DNA from 3 places in the Bradyrhizobium sp. USDA 4452 genome. Region 3 is predicted to be linked to each of the others. Evidence: predicted binding sites of a transcription regulator. Region 3 holds the regulator's gene; each other region holds the start of a gene.
The links. The regulator LexA, encoded in region 3, represses DNA repair genes until DNA is damaged. The targets are predictions, from matches to a motif close to TGTTCNNNNTGTGTTCNG.
Positions count from the first base shown of each region.

Region 1: the regulator LexA is predicted to act here: its motif matches at 1,918-1,935, upstream of rhuM (RhuM family protein).
Region 2: the regulator LexA is predicted to act here: its motif matches at 2,746-2,763, upstream of uvrA (excinuclease ABC subunit UvrA).

Region 1 is NZ_JBSSGK010000001.1:4,330,880-4,335,549, forward strand. It holds gene rhuM (RhuM family protein) at 814-1,887, opposite strand; tRNA gene ACVISU_RS20795 (tRNA-Thr) at 1,992-2,067, opposite strand; gene ACVISU_RS20800 (heme biosynthesis HemY N-terminal domain-containing protein) at 2,177-3,961, opposite strand; gene ACVISU_RS20805 (COG4223 family protein) at 3,982-4,670, opposite strand, start outside.
Region 2 is NZ_JBSSGK010000001.1:333,672-338,341, forward strand. It holds gene ACVISU_RS01745 (outer membrane protein) at 1-727, shown strand, start outside; gene ACVISU_RS01750 (outer membrane protein) at 963-1,721, shown strand; gene ACVISU_RS01755 (outer membrane protein) at 1,947-2,606, shown strand; gene uvrA (excinuclease ABC subunit UvrA) at 2,852-4,670, shown strand, end outside.
Region 3 is NZ_JBSSGK010000001.1:42,676-47,345, forward strand. It holds gene ACVISU_RS00375 (hypothetical protein) at 1-168, opposite strand, end outside; gene ACVISU_RS00380 (hypothetical protein) at 222-671, shown strand; gene ACVISU_RS00385 (hypothetical protein) at 668-895, opposite strand; gene ACVISU_RS00390 (hypothetical protein) at 1,041-1,469, opposite strand; gene lexA (transcriptional repressor LexA) at 1,726-2,430, opposite strand; gene ACVISU_RS00400 (molybdopterin molybdotransferase MoeA) at 2,675-3,886, opposite strand; gene ACVISU_RS00405 (HAD family hydrolase) at 3,910-4,536, opposite strand.

The DNA.
Region 1 (4,670 bases), 4.3 Mb from region 3:
GGTCGAAGCGCTCGCAGATATCAACGCCGACAAGAAAAAAGCTGCAGCTGCGGCGCGTGCTCGCATGGATCGAACTCATTGCACCCGTGGGCACGAGCTGACGCCAGAGACATTCGACAGGGGCCTGATGCCGGAGGGGGCGGTCGGCTGGAATCCCCGCGCGTGTTTGGTCTGCCGCAGTCAGATGGAATACAAGCCGCGTCAATTCACGGCTGAGGAAGTGCAGGCCGCGGCAAAAAAACTTTCTGTGTACGTCGGCGTCAGCATCGGCCGACCGCAGCGGACCCATTGCAAAGCGGGTCATCGTCTCACGCCGGAAAACATCGCGGTCATGCTGACCGGCAAGGGCTACCGCCATCACATGTGCAGGAAATGTAAGGATCTCACGCCGGCCGAGGCAGCCTTGATTTTGCAACAGCTCGAGGCCGGCAAGACGTTAAAGAAAATCCGGATGCCGGCAGGGAAGGAGCATCATTCGTTCGATCGATATCGGGCGGAACACCCAGAGTGGGACGCTATTGTAACGCCCCTGATGCGTACGAACATGCACCATGCACGTGTCGCAGCGTGGAAGGCAAAAATGGCGGCAAGAACGCACTGCAAGCGCGGTCACGAGTACACTCTCGACAACGTCTATTTCCGGTCAACCAACGGCACGCGCCAGTGCAAGACATGCATGCTGATGAACCACGCCAAGGTCAAGCCGATCACTCCCAAAATGATCGAAAGAGCCAAGCGCAGCCTGGTTGCTGGTTACAGGATCGAGCAGATCATCAGGGGGCCCGAGCGATCGATGGACGCCGTTCAGTGGGCTCACCTGCGCAAAACTGACGCAGCCTTCAACCGGTTCGTTCTGGAGAACGTCAACGATAGAAGCCTCTCAACGATGCAAACCCGCATCGGCGTCGCTCCGCTGGCCGGCATTGTGCGCGCCTCCCGTGTCGAAAACCTTGGCACCGAACCGCTAGCCTGCTCTGTCTTTACAGTTCCGCCACCTCGGAGCAGGCTCCGATTGAGCGACTTGAGCTGGTTGTCTAGCAGGGCTTCGATCTCCGCCATCGTGTTGATTTTGCCGAGATCAAGCTGGTCTTCGAATATGTCGAGCAGGATCACGGTCAAACGATTGAACTCGCGCAGCTCACCTTCGGCGAGATAGTTTTTTGAAACGTCCACGTCTGCCTGAGTGACGTTGTCGCCCTTCCATGTGCGCAAGCCCATGTTCGGATGATCGGCGTTGGCGCGGCTATAAACCATCTCAGAAGGCGTGTGGGTGGTGACTGCATACATCAGCTTGGCCTGCGTATGCGCATAGAATGCATGCCACGCTGGCGACTTCGGATCGTAGTCGCTGCACATCGTGCAAATGCGTTTGATTTCACGGTAGACATTTGCTTCATCCGAGCGAATGTCTCGGATGATTTCCTTGAGCTCGGCGACACGGTCCCTGCTGTCGGGCGCCTTCAGGCGCTCGGCGTCGATCACAAAGCCCTTTGTGGCGAACTGAACCAGCTTCTCAGTCGCCCACCGGCGGAAAACGGTGCCCTGCTTGGAGGACACCCTATAGCCCACGGCAATGATGGCATCGAGATTGTGGATGAGGGCTTTACGGCTGACCTCCCGGCCGCCTTCGTCTCGAACCTGCAAGCTTTCCTTGCAGGTTGATTCGCGATCAAGCTCACCCTCGTCGTAGATGTTGTTCAGGTGGGCATTCACCGCCTGGCGGGTCACGCCAAAGAGTTCCGCCATTTGGGGCTGCGTCATCCAGAGGGTTTCGCCCTCGTATCGCAGTTCGACCCTGAGCCCCTTATCCGTCCCGTACACCAAGAAGCGGTCGCCAGTAGCAGCGTCTTCGATGAGGTGTACCGGCTCGGTGGGCAGAGGCGCCATTTGTCAGTCCTGAGTTGGTGGTTACGCGGTGGTTCCTTGATTGTTCTTCAGCCAATCGCAAGGAACGCTGCGCATGAAAAATAATGTGACATCAAAGGGATAACTGGTGCCGCAAGAGGGACTCGAACCCCCGACCCCGTCATTACGAATGACGTGCTCTACCAACTGAGCTATTGCGGCGAACCGTTTCGGCGACGGCCGGATCATTCGTGCCACCTGATATCGGGCATGACCCCGATTGGCAAGATGACGCGGGTATTTAACCGTGCCGCGGTTATCTAACCGCGAATTAGCTTCCCAAACGTGACAGAAATCCGCGCCAGCCGCCCGCCTGGGCCTTGGGCGGGCCGATTTGTTCCGCGAATTCGTCGACCGGGCCGTCCTCGTCGACCCCGGGGTCGTCGGGGGCCCGGACGATCGGGATCACGGCCGGGATCGGCGCCGGCGGCGCCTTGGGCAGGTCGGACCGGGAGCGGAACAGCGGCGCCGGTTCGGCGGCTGGTGGCGGCGGAGCCGGCTCAGGCGCGGCTGATGCGGTCGGCGCGGGCTCGGCCTCGATGGCCGCCGGCACCGGGGCGTTATCCTGCGCGGTCGGCTCGGCCGGCTCGGCGGGCTTGATCTCGACCGGCTTCACCTCGACCGGCTCAACCGGCTTGACTGCCTCCGGCGGCTCGGCTGCCTCCGGCGGTTTGGCGGCCACCGGCTCGCTGGCCACCTCCTTTGGCGGCTCGACCCGGCGCGGCGCCAGCATCGCCTCCTCGAACGGCGAGGGCTCGATCGCATGGCCCTTGTCGGACGGCAGTGCCGCCACCGGGGTCTGCCACTGGAAGGCATCGAGACGGCCGGTGACCGGCGACACCGGACGCCAGCGGTCGGAGACATAGCCGTCGGCGGTCCACACCGGATCGTGCAACGCGCGCACGGCGCGCAGGGTCCAGGCCCGCGCCCGGCCGCTGTCGCCATGTTCGGTGCGCTCGATCTCCGCCATCAGCAGCGCGACGCGCTGCGTCGGCGCCGCGATGAACGGCTCCAGCGCCGCGCGCGCTTTGGCGAATTCCGACGCATCGATCGCAGCGCGGGCGATCGCCAGCGCGCCCTCGATATGGCCGGGCGTTTTCGCCGCCAAGGTCTCGACGCGCACCAGGCGCTGGCGCGCGGAATCGCCGAGCCGCACATGCGAATAGGCATCGGCGAGATCGGGATGCGGCTGCGCCAGCCACGCAGTCTCGACGATGCGCATCGCACGGCGCACCTGATGCGCCTCGCTCTCGAATTTGGCGGCAAGCACAGCGGCCGGGATCAGCGTCGGCGCCAGCTTGAGCGCCTCCATCGCGCTAGCGCGAGACAAATCCCGATCGACGGTCTCGAACTCCAGCGCACGCGCCGTCAGCAGCACGCCGCGTTGGCGCCGATAGGTCGCCTTGTCGATCAGGCCTGCGGCCTGGTTGTTGTCGATGATCGACAGCGCACCAGCCCAATCGCCCTTGGCGCAGCAGAAGCCGAGCACCGCATGCGACGCCCAGGACGAGGACGGCGACATTTTCAGCGCTTCCTCGGCAATCATCACGGCCGCGACCGGATCGTCGGCGCGCTGCGCCTCGATGAACAGGCCGCGCAAGCCGAGCAGCCGCGTGTCGGGGCGCTCGGCCATGGCGCGGAAGGCGCGCTGCGCGCCGTCGCGATCGCCGTCGAGCTGCGCCGATTGCGCGTGCAGCAGCAACGCCAGCGGATCGCCTCCGGCGTGGCTCCGTGCCACTTCTGCATGCGCCCGCGCCGCCGACGAATCGCCGTGCCCGATCGCGAGCAGGCCTTGCGTGATGGCGTGACGGCCGCGCGCGTGGCGCCGCTCACGCCGGCCGCGGCGGATGTGCGAGGGGATCTTCCACAGGCCGCGCAGGATCACGCCGGCAACCATCGCGACGACGATGAGGAGGCCGAGCAGGTACATCGGCTGCTTGGACGTCAGGCGCAGACCGCCCCAGTTCAGCACGAGATCGCCGGGCTGATCGGCCAGCCAGGCCGCACCCGCTGCGGCGAGGGCGATCAGCAGCAGGAACAGAATGATCCGGATCATCGCGAACCCATTGCAAGGACTTACTGGTTGACCGTGGCGAGCGCCGCCATGGCGTTGTCGGCAAATTTGCGCGACGCGTCGAGCGCGGCGCGGCGCGCGTCCACCTTGGCGAGCCAGGCTTGCGCCGCGGTGCGATCCGCCGGCGGCAACGACTTCAGTTCACGTTCGGTCAATGCAAGATCATTATGGACGGCGGCCGATGTCACGCGCGCGACGATGCTGCCGCGGTCGGTCCCGGTGCCGTCGGTCCGCTCGATGCGGATCAGCTTGGACGCGCCGGCCTGCAGACGATCGACCAGCCCGGCGCTGGCTGCCGCGGCTTCCGGCGGCGGCGGCGCGAGTTGCGGCACGATCTCGATCAGCTCGCGGCACAGATGATTCGGGGTCGGCACGCCTGACGCCGCGAACACGTCGAGCGGCTTCAGCAGGTCGGGATTGTCGGTGATCGCTTTCGCGGCCTCGAGCGCCGAAGCATAGGGATCGCCGTGACGAACCGCGACGTCGAGCAACGCTGCAGCGACCACGCGGCGCAGCGGCACGTCATCTGCCTTCGCCTCGGCCTTGCTGTCGGCGATCTTGCTGTCTTGCCTTGCGATCGCGGCACCCTGCGCCTTCACCGCGCCCTCGACCTTGTCGATGCGCGCCGTGATGCCGGAGATATCAGGCGCAGCCGCGCCATCGCGCGGCGCGGCCGTCGCCTCATTGACGG
Region 2 (4,670 bases), 290 kb from region 3:
CGGTACGGTTGCCCTGATTGCGTTCGCTGCGCCGGCCGCAGCTGCCGATCTCGCTGCGCGCCCCTACACCAAGGCGCCGCCGATGATTGCCGCCGTCTATGACTGGAGCGGCTTCTACATCGGCGCCAACGGCGGCTGGGGCTCGAGCCACAATTGCTGGGACCAGATCCCGGCCGGCGTCTTCATCGGTTCGGATGGTTGCCATGATGCGACCGGCGGCGTTGCCGGTGGCCAGATCGGCTATCGCTGGCAGGCTGGCACCTGGGTGTTCGGCCTCGAAGCGCAGGGCGACTGGGCTGACCTGAAGGGCAGCAACAACAGCGCGATCTTCCCGGGCCTGTTCACCAACCAGAGCAAGATCGACGCGTTCGGCCTGTTCACCGGCCAGATCGGCTACGCCGTCAACAACGTGCTGCTGTACGCCAAGGGTGGCGCGGCGCTGACCGACAACCGCTTCAGCACCTACTTCACGCCGACCGGCGTGCTTGCCGGCCGCGCGACCGACACCCGCTGGGGCGGCACCATCGGCGCCGGCATCGAAGTCGGCTTCGCGCCGAACTGGACCGCCGGTGTCGAATACGATCACCTGTTCATGCAGGATAAGACCTACAATCTCACCACGCCGACCGGCGCGCTGTTCAGCAGCATCCGCGATCGCCAGGACGTCGACCTCGTCACCGTCCGCGTGAACTACAAGTGGGGCGGCCCGGTGGTTGCGCGCTACTGATCGCGCCGCACGGATTTGATCCAGACGAAGGGCCGGCCTCGTGCCGGCCCTTTTGTTTGCGCGGTCGGCGAGCGGCCAACGAAGGCAACGAATCAAACGCGGCTAAACCTTAATAAATTGTAAAATATTAAGTGGATTCAATATGTTACATGTGTTGCAGGCGCGCCACGCTCGATTGCAACCTGTGCTGGTAGCCTTGTCCCGTCATTGATCGATTCGAAGCGGGATGGATTCCATGAAGCAGCTTTGGGTTGCCGCAGCCGGCCTCGCCGCGCTGAGTGTTTCGTCCGTATCGGCGGCTGACCTCGCCGCGCATGCCCCAACACCGGTGCCGGTCGTAGCGCCCGTGACCAGCTGGAACGGCTTCTATCTTGGCGCCCAAGGCGGCGGCGGCTGGGGCACCAGCAGCGAGACCTATCTTGGCGCACCGAACGACGCAGCGTTCATCGGCACCCAAACCTACAACACCAGCGGCGGCTTTGTCGGCGGCGTGATCGGCTACAATGTCCAGACTGGACCCGTCGTGTTCGGTGTCGAGGGCGACTACCACTGGTCCGCCGTCACCGGCCGCTCCGGCGTGATCAATGTCGGACCGCCCAGCGTGCTCGACAGCTATTACACCGAGCTACGCAGTTTCGGCGACATCAAGGGCCGGCTCGGTTACGCCGACGGCGCCACGCTGTGGTTCGTCAACGGCGGCGCCGCGGTCGGCGACATCCTGCACCGCTACAATGCCGGGCTCGCGCCGCCCTCGGCCTCGGCCAGCGACACCCGCTGGGGCTGGACCGCCGGCGCCGGCGTCGAATACATGTTCGCCGCCAACTTGTCGGCCAAGCTCGAGTACAACTACGTCGATCTCGGCAAGGTCGCGCCGATCCAGTACACGCCTGCGATCAACGATCGCTCGGAGTGGAAGGACACCTTCCACACCGTCAAGCTCGGCATCAATTACCACTTCAACGCGCCAAGCCCGGTCGTATCGGCGAAATACTGAGGTACCGGCGGCGCGCGCCGCTTCTGCGCAGCGAATACAGCGCCGGTCCTTTCGTCGCGTGCAAGCGCGCGCATGGCTTGGGCCGTTTTCCGCGCATTGTGGTTTCACAGATACACAACTTCCAAGATTTCTATGTAGAAACACGTCAGGGCCACGCGACACTGCCGTGGCGCTCCCTTCAACGTTTGAAGGGGACAACAAGAAAATGGGACTGGGACTTTGAAAATCAGGAATGTTTTGCTGGCCTCGGCCGGCATGTTTGCCCTCAGCGCAATTGTACCGGCAATGGCCGCCGACATGGCGGCTCGCGCGCCTTACGTGAAGGCTCCGCCGCCGGCCGCGATCTATAACTGGACCGGCTTCTACATCGGCGGCTTCGGTGGCTATGCCAGCGAGGACTCCGGCAACCCGAAGATGGAAGGCGGCTTCGGCGGCGGCACCATCGGCTACAACTGGCAGGCCGGCAACATTGTGTACGGCCTGGAGGCCGACGGCGCCTGGGCTGACGTCAATGCGTCCGCGACCGCGTTCGGCATCACCGCGACGAGCAAGATCGACTCGCTGGGCACCGCGCGCGGCCGCATCGGCTTCGCCGTCGACAAGGTGCTGTTCTACGGCACCGGCGGCTATGCCTGGGCCGACAACAAGCTCACCGTCAGCGCTGGCGGCGTGAGCGTCTCGCAGAGCAACTTCCACTCCGGCTGGACGGTCGGCGCCGGCATCGAGGCGTTCATCGCGCCGCAGTGGTCGATCAAGGGCGAGTACCTGTATCGCAGCCTCGGCGGCGAGACCTACTTCGGCGTTCCGTCTGCCGACATCAACCTGCACACCGTGCAGTTCGGCGTGAACTATCACTTCGGCGGCCCGATCGTCGCCAAGTACTGAGCGAAACGGACCTCAGGGTCTCGGAAAGGCCGGCCTCGCGCCGGCCTTTTTACGTTTGGGAACCGGTTCCTGCTGACGGCTGCTGCCAACAGGCAAACTATCCGTTGATGGACGCGACTCAGCACTGGAAATTGTCGGCTGTTCTTCCTACGTTCCAGTCTTCTCACCCATCGGCGCAAGGTCCCGGCAGCACCGGCGATGCGCGCCCAAAAAAGGCGCCCGATCATGCGCCCGGAACTGTCGCTATGGATGAAGTGCTCAAGGCGAAGCGCCAACAGAACGCCGGCTCCTCATCGCGCGCCATTACGATCCGCGGCGCGCGCGAACACAATCTGAAGAACATCGACGTCGAGATTCCGCGCGACAAGCTCGTGGTGTTCACCGGCCTGTCCGGCTCCGGCAAGTCGTCGCTGGCATTCGACACCATCTATGCCGAGGGCCAGCGCCGCTACGTCGAGTCGTTGTCGGCCTATGCGCGGCAATTTTTGGAGATGATGCAGAAGCCGGATGTCGACCAGATCGACGGCCTGTCGCCGGCGATCTCGATCGAGCAGAAGACCACGTCGAAGAACCCGCGCTCCACCGTCGGCACCGTCACCGAGATCTACGACTACATGCGCCTGTTGTGGGCGCGCGTCGGCGTGCCTTATTCGCCGGCAACGGGGCTGCCGATCGAGAGCCAGATCGTCTCGCAGATGGTCGACCGCGTGCTGGCGCTCCCCGAGGGCACCCGCCTCTATCTGCTGGCGCCGGTCGTGCGCGGCCGCAAGGGCGAGTACAAGAAGGAGCTCGCCGAGTACCTCAAGAAGGGCTTTCAGCGCGTCAAGATCGACGGCACCTTCTACGAGTTGTCGGAGGCGCCCGCGCTCGACAAGAAATTCCCGCACGACATCGACGTCGTGGTCGACCGCATCGTGGTGCGCCCCGACCTCGCCCAGCGCCTCGCGGAAAGTTTCGAGACCGCGCTGAAGCTCGCCGAGGGCCTTGCGGTGATCGAATACGCCGACGCGCCCGCCGCGGCCGGGCAGGATGAGAAGAAAGAGGACAAGAAGAAGACCGCGAAGATCCACGACAAGAGCGGACCCGAGCGCATCCTGTTCTCGGAGAAATTCGCCTGCCCGGTCTCCGGCTTCACCATCCCCGAGATCGAGCCGCGCCTGTTCTCGTTCAACAATCCCTATGGCGCGTGCCCGGCCTGCGGCGGCCTCGGGGTCGAGCAGCATATCGACGAGGACCTGGTCATCCCCGACAAGGAGCTGACCCTGCGCAAGGGCGCGATCGCGCCCTGGGCGAAGTCGTCCTCGCCCTATTACATCCAGACCCTGACCGCGCTCGGCAAGCACTACAAGTTCACGCTTGACACCAAGTGGAAGGACCTGACCAAGAAGGTCCAGAACGCGCTGCTGCACGGCTCCGGCGACGACGAGATCAAGTTCTCCTACGAGGACGGCGTCCGCTCCTACGACACCAAGAAGCCGTTCGAGGGCGTCGTCACCAACATCGACCGCCGCTACCGCGAGACCGAGAGCGAGTGGGCGCGCGAGGAGCTCGGCAAGTATTTCTCCGACGTGCCCTGCGAAGGTTGCCACGGCTACCGGCTGAAGCCGGAGGCGCTGTGCGTCAAGATCGGGGGCAAGCATATCGGCGAGATCTCCGAGCTCTCGGTCAAGCGCGCCGGCGAATGGTTCGAGACCGTGCCGGAGGCACTCAACGCGCAGCAGAATGAGATCGCGGCACGCATCCTGAAGGAGATCCGCGAGCGCCTGACCTTCCTGCTCGACGTCGGCCTGAACTACCTGACGCTGTCGCGCTCGTCGGGCACGCTGTCCGGCGGCGAGAGCCAGCGCATCCGCCTCGCCTCGCAGATCGGCTCGGGCCTGACCGGCGTGCTCTACGTGCTGGACGAGCCGTCGATCGGCCTGCACCAGCGCGACAATGCCCGCCTGCTCGACACGTTGAAGCGGCTCCGCGACCTCGGCAACACCGTGGTCGTGGTCGAGCATGACGAGGACGCCATCCGGCTCGCCGATTATGTGCTGGACATCGGGCCCGGCGCCGGCATGC
Region 3 (4,670 bases):
GATCGACTCCCGTGTCGTCCGGGCCAGATCGCCGGGGTGGCGGATGCGGTCGGAGTGGAGCCAAGTCTTGAGATCAGACAGGGAACGCGGCTGTGTCAGGGGCGCGCGCAAATCCGCGCATGTTGCCGAGTCGTTCACGGGGGTTTGCATATTGTCGTCGGTTTCCATGTCTCTATAGCCCTTTGAAAATAAGAGGAATTTCGTCTGGCGCTGGATTTAGTATGTTCCTGGTCAAGGAGTGGCTGGCAGCGGACGCCGATGCGCGGACCGCGACGGACGCCTCACTCGGTGAGGGTGTCTCCTGCGATCCGAGCGGCTGCGTGACCCAAGGTCCCGGCGGCGCCTTCGTCACCCTGGCGACCCGGTCCGAGGCGCTGACTGATGATTGCGAGCGCGCGGCGCTGATCGTGACCGCGCGGCCGGCACCGACGGACTGCGCGGCCTCGGTGATCGATGCCGAGCGGTTGCGGCGTCACGGCGCGCTGGTGCTGCGGCGCATCAGGGACGGCTACGCCATTGATGCCGTCAAGCCCGGCGGGATCGACCGGCCATGGTCGCCGGCGGTTCCCGGCGATGGCGAGAGCGAGACCACGCCGCGTGCGACCGCGACCGCGCCACGGCCCGCCGTCGATGCGACGCCGGCCGAGAGCGATTTTCAGGGCGAGGATTAGCCGTTGCCAGGCGAGGGTCCGGCCGGCAGCTCGAACAGGCCAAGATGATACTCGTCAGAGTCGGGGTCGGCATCGGGCTTCTTGACGAGGGTGAAGGAAGCCTCGGGAAACTGCTCCCAGACCTTCAGATCGTCAGCCGTTACCGTCAGCCAGCCGAACCGGAACATGTAGCGGCCCGGTTCCGTGACCCGTCCAGCCTTTTGCCAAGTGACCTTATCGACCACCGCGCACGTCCTCCGTGTACGATGATGCGCCAAGGTGGCCGCTGACGCAAATCTCCTTCTGCGCCCCGGAACCTGACGTCCGGGGTCGCTCCAAATCGCTTAGGTCACTCGCCGCCGGATGGTTCATCCCGCGGTGACGATGCGTTCAACCCAAAAACAGCGACGCGAATGCAGAGGGCCGCCGCTCCACAACCTTCGGCTTCTGCTCGACCGGCGGATGCAGTGCCGGCAATTGCAGCACGCTGACGCGTTGTCCCTCGACGAGCTGGGTCACCAGCACATGGCTGCCGTCGGGGAATTCGACCGCGTCATGATGGCGGTCGGGAACGTCGGGCTCGACTTCGTTGAACACGCCGACGCGGAAATTCATCGTCTTGGTCCAGATCCAGCGGCTGTCGTAGCGAACGTTCTCGGCGAAAGCGAGCTCGGTGCCCGGCAGCATGCAGACCGCGACGTTGGGATCGTTCTCCGAAGCAAAGCCGCGGGTCGACGTGCCGCGGAAAGTCGTGGTGATCAGCGTCTCTCCAACAATGGCGGGGCGCGACGCCACGGCGTGCAGACTATAGTCACACATCGGATGGCTCCTCTAATCGAGGTAGCGACCCGTGCCTCTCCTTGAGGCATAGGGCCTCTACCAGAGTGGACGATAGCGAACGAGTGTCTCCTCGTTTCTGGGCGATTGTACGACTGCTCGACCAACGCCCCCGATCACAAACACGCGACGCTGCGCGAGAGGTGTCGGAGCGCATCGGGCAACCAGCACGTTACGCTATCATGCAAGGAACGATCCGATGTGTCGCTCGTTCCCTGCCGCCGCAAGTATTTGAAAATCAGTACTTGCGATAGAGACCGATCAGCTTGCCCTGGATGCGGACCCGGTTCGGCGGCAGAATGCGCACTTCATAGGCGGTGTTGGCCGGCTCCAGCGCAATCGATGCGCCGCGGCGGCGGAAGCGCTTTAGGGTAGCCTCCTCCTCGTCGATCAGCGCCACCACGATGTCGCCGGTGTTGGCGACGTCGTTGCGCTGGATCAGCGCCATGTCGCCGTCGAGGATGCCGGCATCGACCATCGAATCGCCGCGCACTTCCAGCGCATAGTGCTCACCGGCGCCGAGCATGTCGGGCGGCACGCTGATGGTGTGGCTGCGGGTCTGCAGCGCCTCGATCGGCGTACCGGCGGCAATCCGGCCCATCACGGGGACCGCGACCGGACGGTTGCCGTCGTCCTCGGCGATCGGCGGGGTGCTGGCGCGCTTGCCGAGGGTGCCTTCGATGACGCTCGGCGTGAAGCCGCGGCGGCCGTTGCCGCCTCCGGCCGACAGCTCAGGGAGCTTGATGACCTCGATGGCGCGGGCGCGGTTGGGCAGGCGGCGAATGAAGCCGCGCTCCTCCAGCGCAGTGATCAGGCGGTGGATTCCGGACTTCGAGCGCAGGTCGAGCGCATCCTTCATCTCGTCGAACGAGGGCGGTACGCCGGCCTCCTTCAGACGTTCATTGATGAAACGCAGTAGTTCGTACTGTTTGCGCGTGAGCATCTCGAGTATTCCCCCGGTTGGTAGCGTCGTTCGATTCCGAGACTCTACAGGTGCGCCTGCAGGCGGGACCTGACCTCAGGAGCGCGGTGCTCAGTACAAGCGCTTCCTGGATGGTCTCCCGTTTGTAGACACCAGCACTCGAAACAAATCATGAACGGACACTATATGTTCGATATGTGTTCCGCAACCACTTAATTTCAGGTGAACGCGTTCTGCAACGCGTAATCGGCGGGCCGCGAAAGCCTCACTCCGGCAGCATCAGGATCTCGCATTCGTTGCCTGTGAGGGCGGCGGGCGCAAACGGCGGACGCACGAGAAGTGCGCGTGCCGCAGCGAGATTCCCGAGCAGCGAGGAGTCCTGCTGCATCACGGGCGTTGCGATCAGCGTGCCGTCTTCGCGCTCGTCGAGGCGCGCGCGCAGATAGTCCTCGCGCTGGTCGTTGGCAGCGAGGTCGCGGCCGAGCAGGGCGTTCGCGCGGGCATGATGGACAGTCTTTCGGCCGCTCAGCGCCCGAATCAAGGGCACCAGGAACAGGAAGGCGCAGACATAGGAGGACACCGGATTGCCGGGCAGGCCGATCACCCGCATCGGCCCCAACCGGCCATGCATCATCGGCTTGCCGGGCCGCATCGCGATCCGCCAGAACGCCATCTCGACGCCCTCGGCCTCCAGCGACTGCTTGACCACGTCGTGGTCGCCGACCGAGGCGCCGCCGGTCGTGATCAGGATGTCCGCGCCGGTGTCGCGGGCCCGCCGGACGCCGGCGGTGGTCGCCTCCACCGTATCGGCGGCAATCCCGAGATCGACGGTCTCGGCGCCTTCGGCGCGCGCCAGCGCCCGCAGCGCATAGCCGTTGGAATAGACGATCTGGCCGGGGCCAGGCTCCGAGCCCGGCATCACCAGCTCGTCGCCGGTCGCCAGCACCGCGACCTTCGGACGGCGGTGCACCGCAAGGTCCGGATAGTTCATGGCCGCCGCGAGCGACAGCGCGCGGTCCGAGAGGCGGCTGCCGGCTTCGAGCAGCACGTCGCCCTCACGGAAGTCGACGCCGGCGGGGCGGATGTGCCGTCCGGCGGCAGCCGGCTCGGTGATCGTGATGTGGTCGCCGTCGACGGTGGTGTCTTCCTGGATGATGACGGCGTCGGCGCCATGGGGGATCACGCCGCCGGTGAAGATCCGCACCGCTTCGCCCGGGCCAACCCTGCGCTCGAACGGCCGGCCGGCAGCGACTTCGCCGATCACCTTGAGCCGGGCCTTCAGATCACCGGCGTCCGCCGCGCGCACGGCATAGCCGTCCATCGCCGACATCGGCTGCGGCGGCTGGGTGCGGCGTGCGGCGAGGTCGCGCGCCAGGGTGCGATGGTAGGCGGCATCGAGCGCGACCATCTCCTCCGGCAGCGGGTTGGCGCCGGAAAGCACGGCGGACAGGGCATCGGCAACCGGCATCAGCGCCACGCTCAGAACTCCTCACGTCCTAATCACAGACCAAGTGCGGCCAGAGCCCTCGCCACGTCATCCGTCGATGTCACGTGGATGGCATGAAGGCCGCGCGCCCGCGCCCCTTCGATATTGGCGGCCAAATCGTCGAAAAACAGGATCCGCGACGCCGGCACGCCGATGGCTTTTACCACATGATCGTAGGCCTCGGCGTCGGGTTTCCGGTGCCCGATCGTCGAGGACAGGAAGACGGTGCGGAAATGGCTGAGCACCTCGGAATGGATCACGGAGAAATGCGCGACATGGGCCGGATTGGTGTTGGAGAAGGCGTAGAGCGGCATCCGCTGAGCGGCGGTCGCGAGCAGGGGGGCGATGCCCGGCATCTCGCCGGTGAAGATCGCGTTCCAGCCTTCGAGGAACTGCGCATCGGTGAGGTCGATGCCGAGCGTCCGGCGCAGGTTCGCGAAGAACGCTGCGTCGTCGATCCGGCCGATCTCGTGATGCTTGAAGCTGTCGTCGACGACGAAGCGCGTGGCAAGGTCGGCCGGCGCGCAGCCGGCATGCTGCGCCCAGTGCGCCATCACCTTCTCGAAGTCGATGTCGAGCACGACGCGGCCGATATCGAACAGCAGCACGTCGACGGAATCGGGAGAGAGTTGCGAGGTCATTGCGTGAAACTGTGTACGAGAATTGCCGGCGGGCGGCAATGTCCCCGATTTGTGCGGCAGGCATGCGACGACAGGGCAGGGTGTCGACCCTGCGGCCCGGGGTCGTGCGACAGTTGAGGCTTGGGGCAATCGGT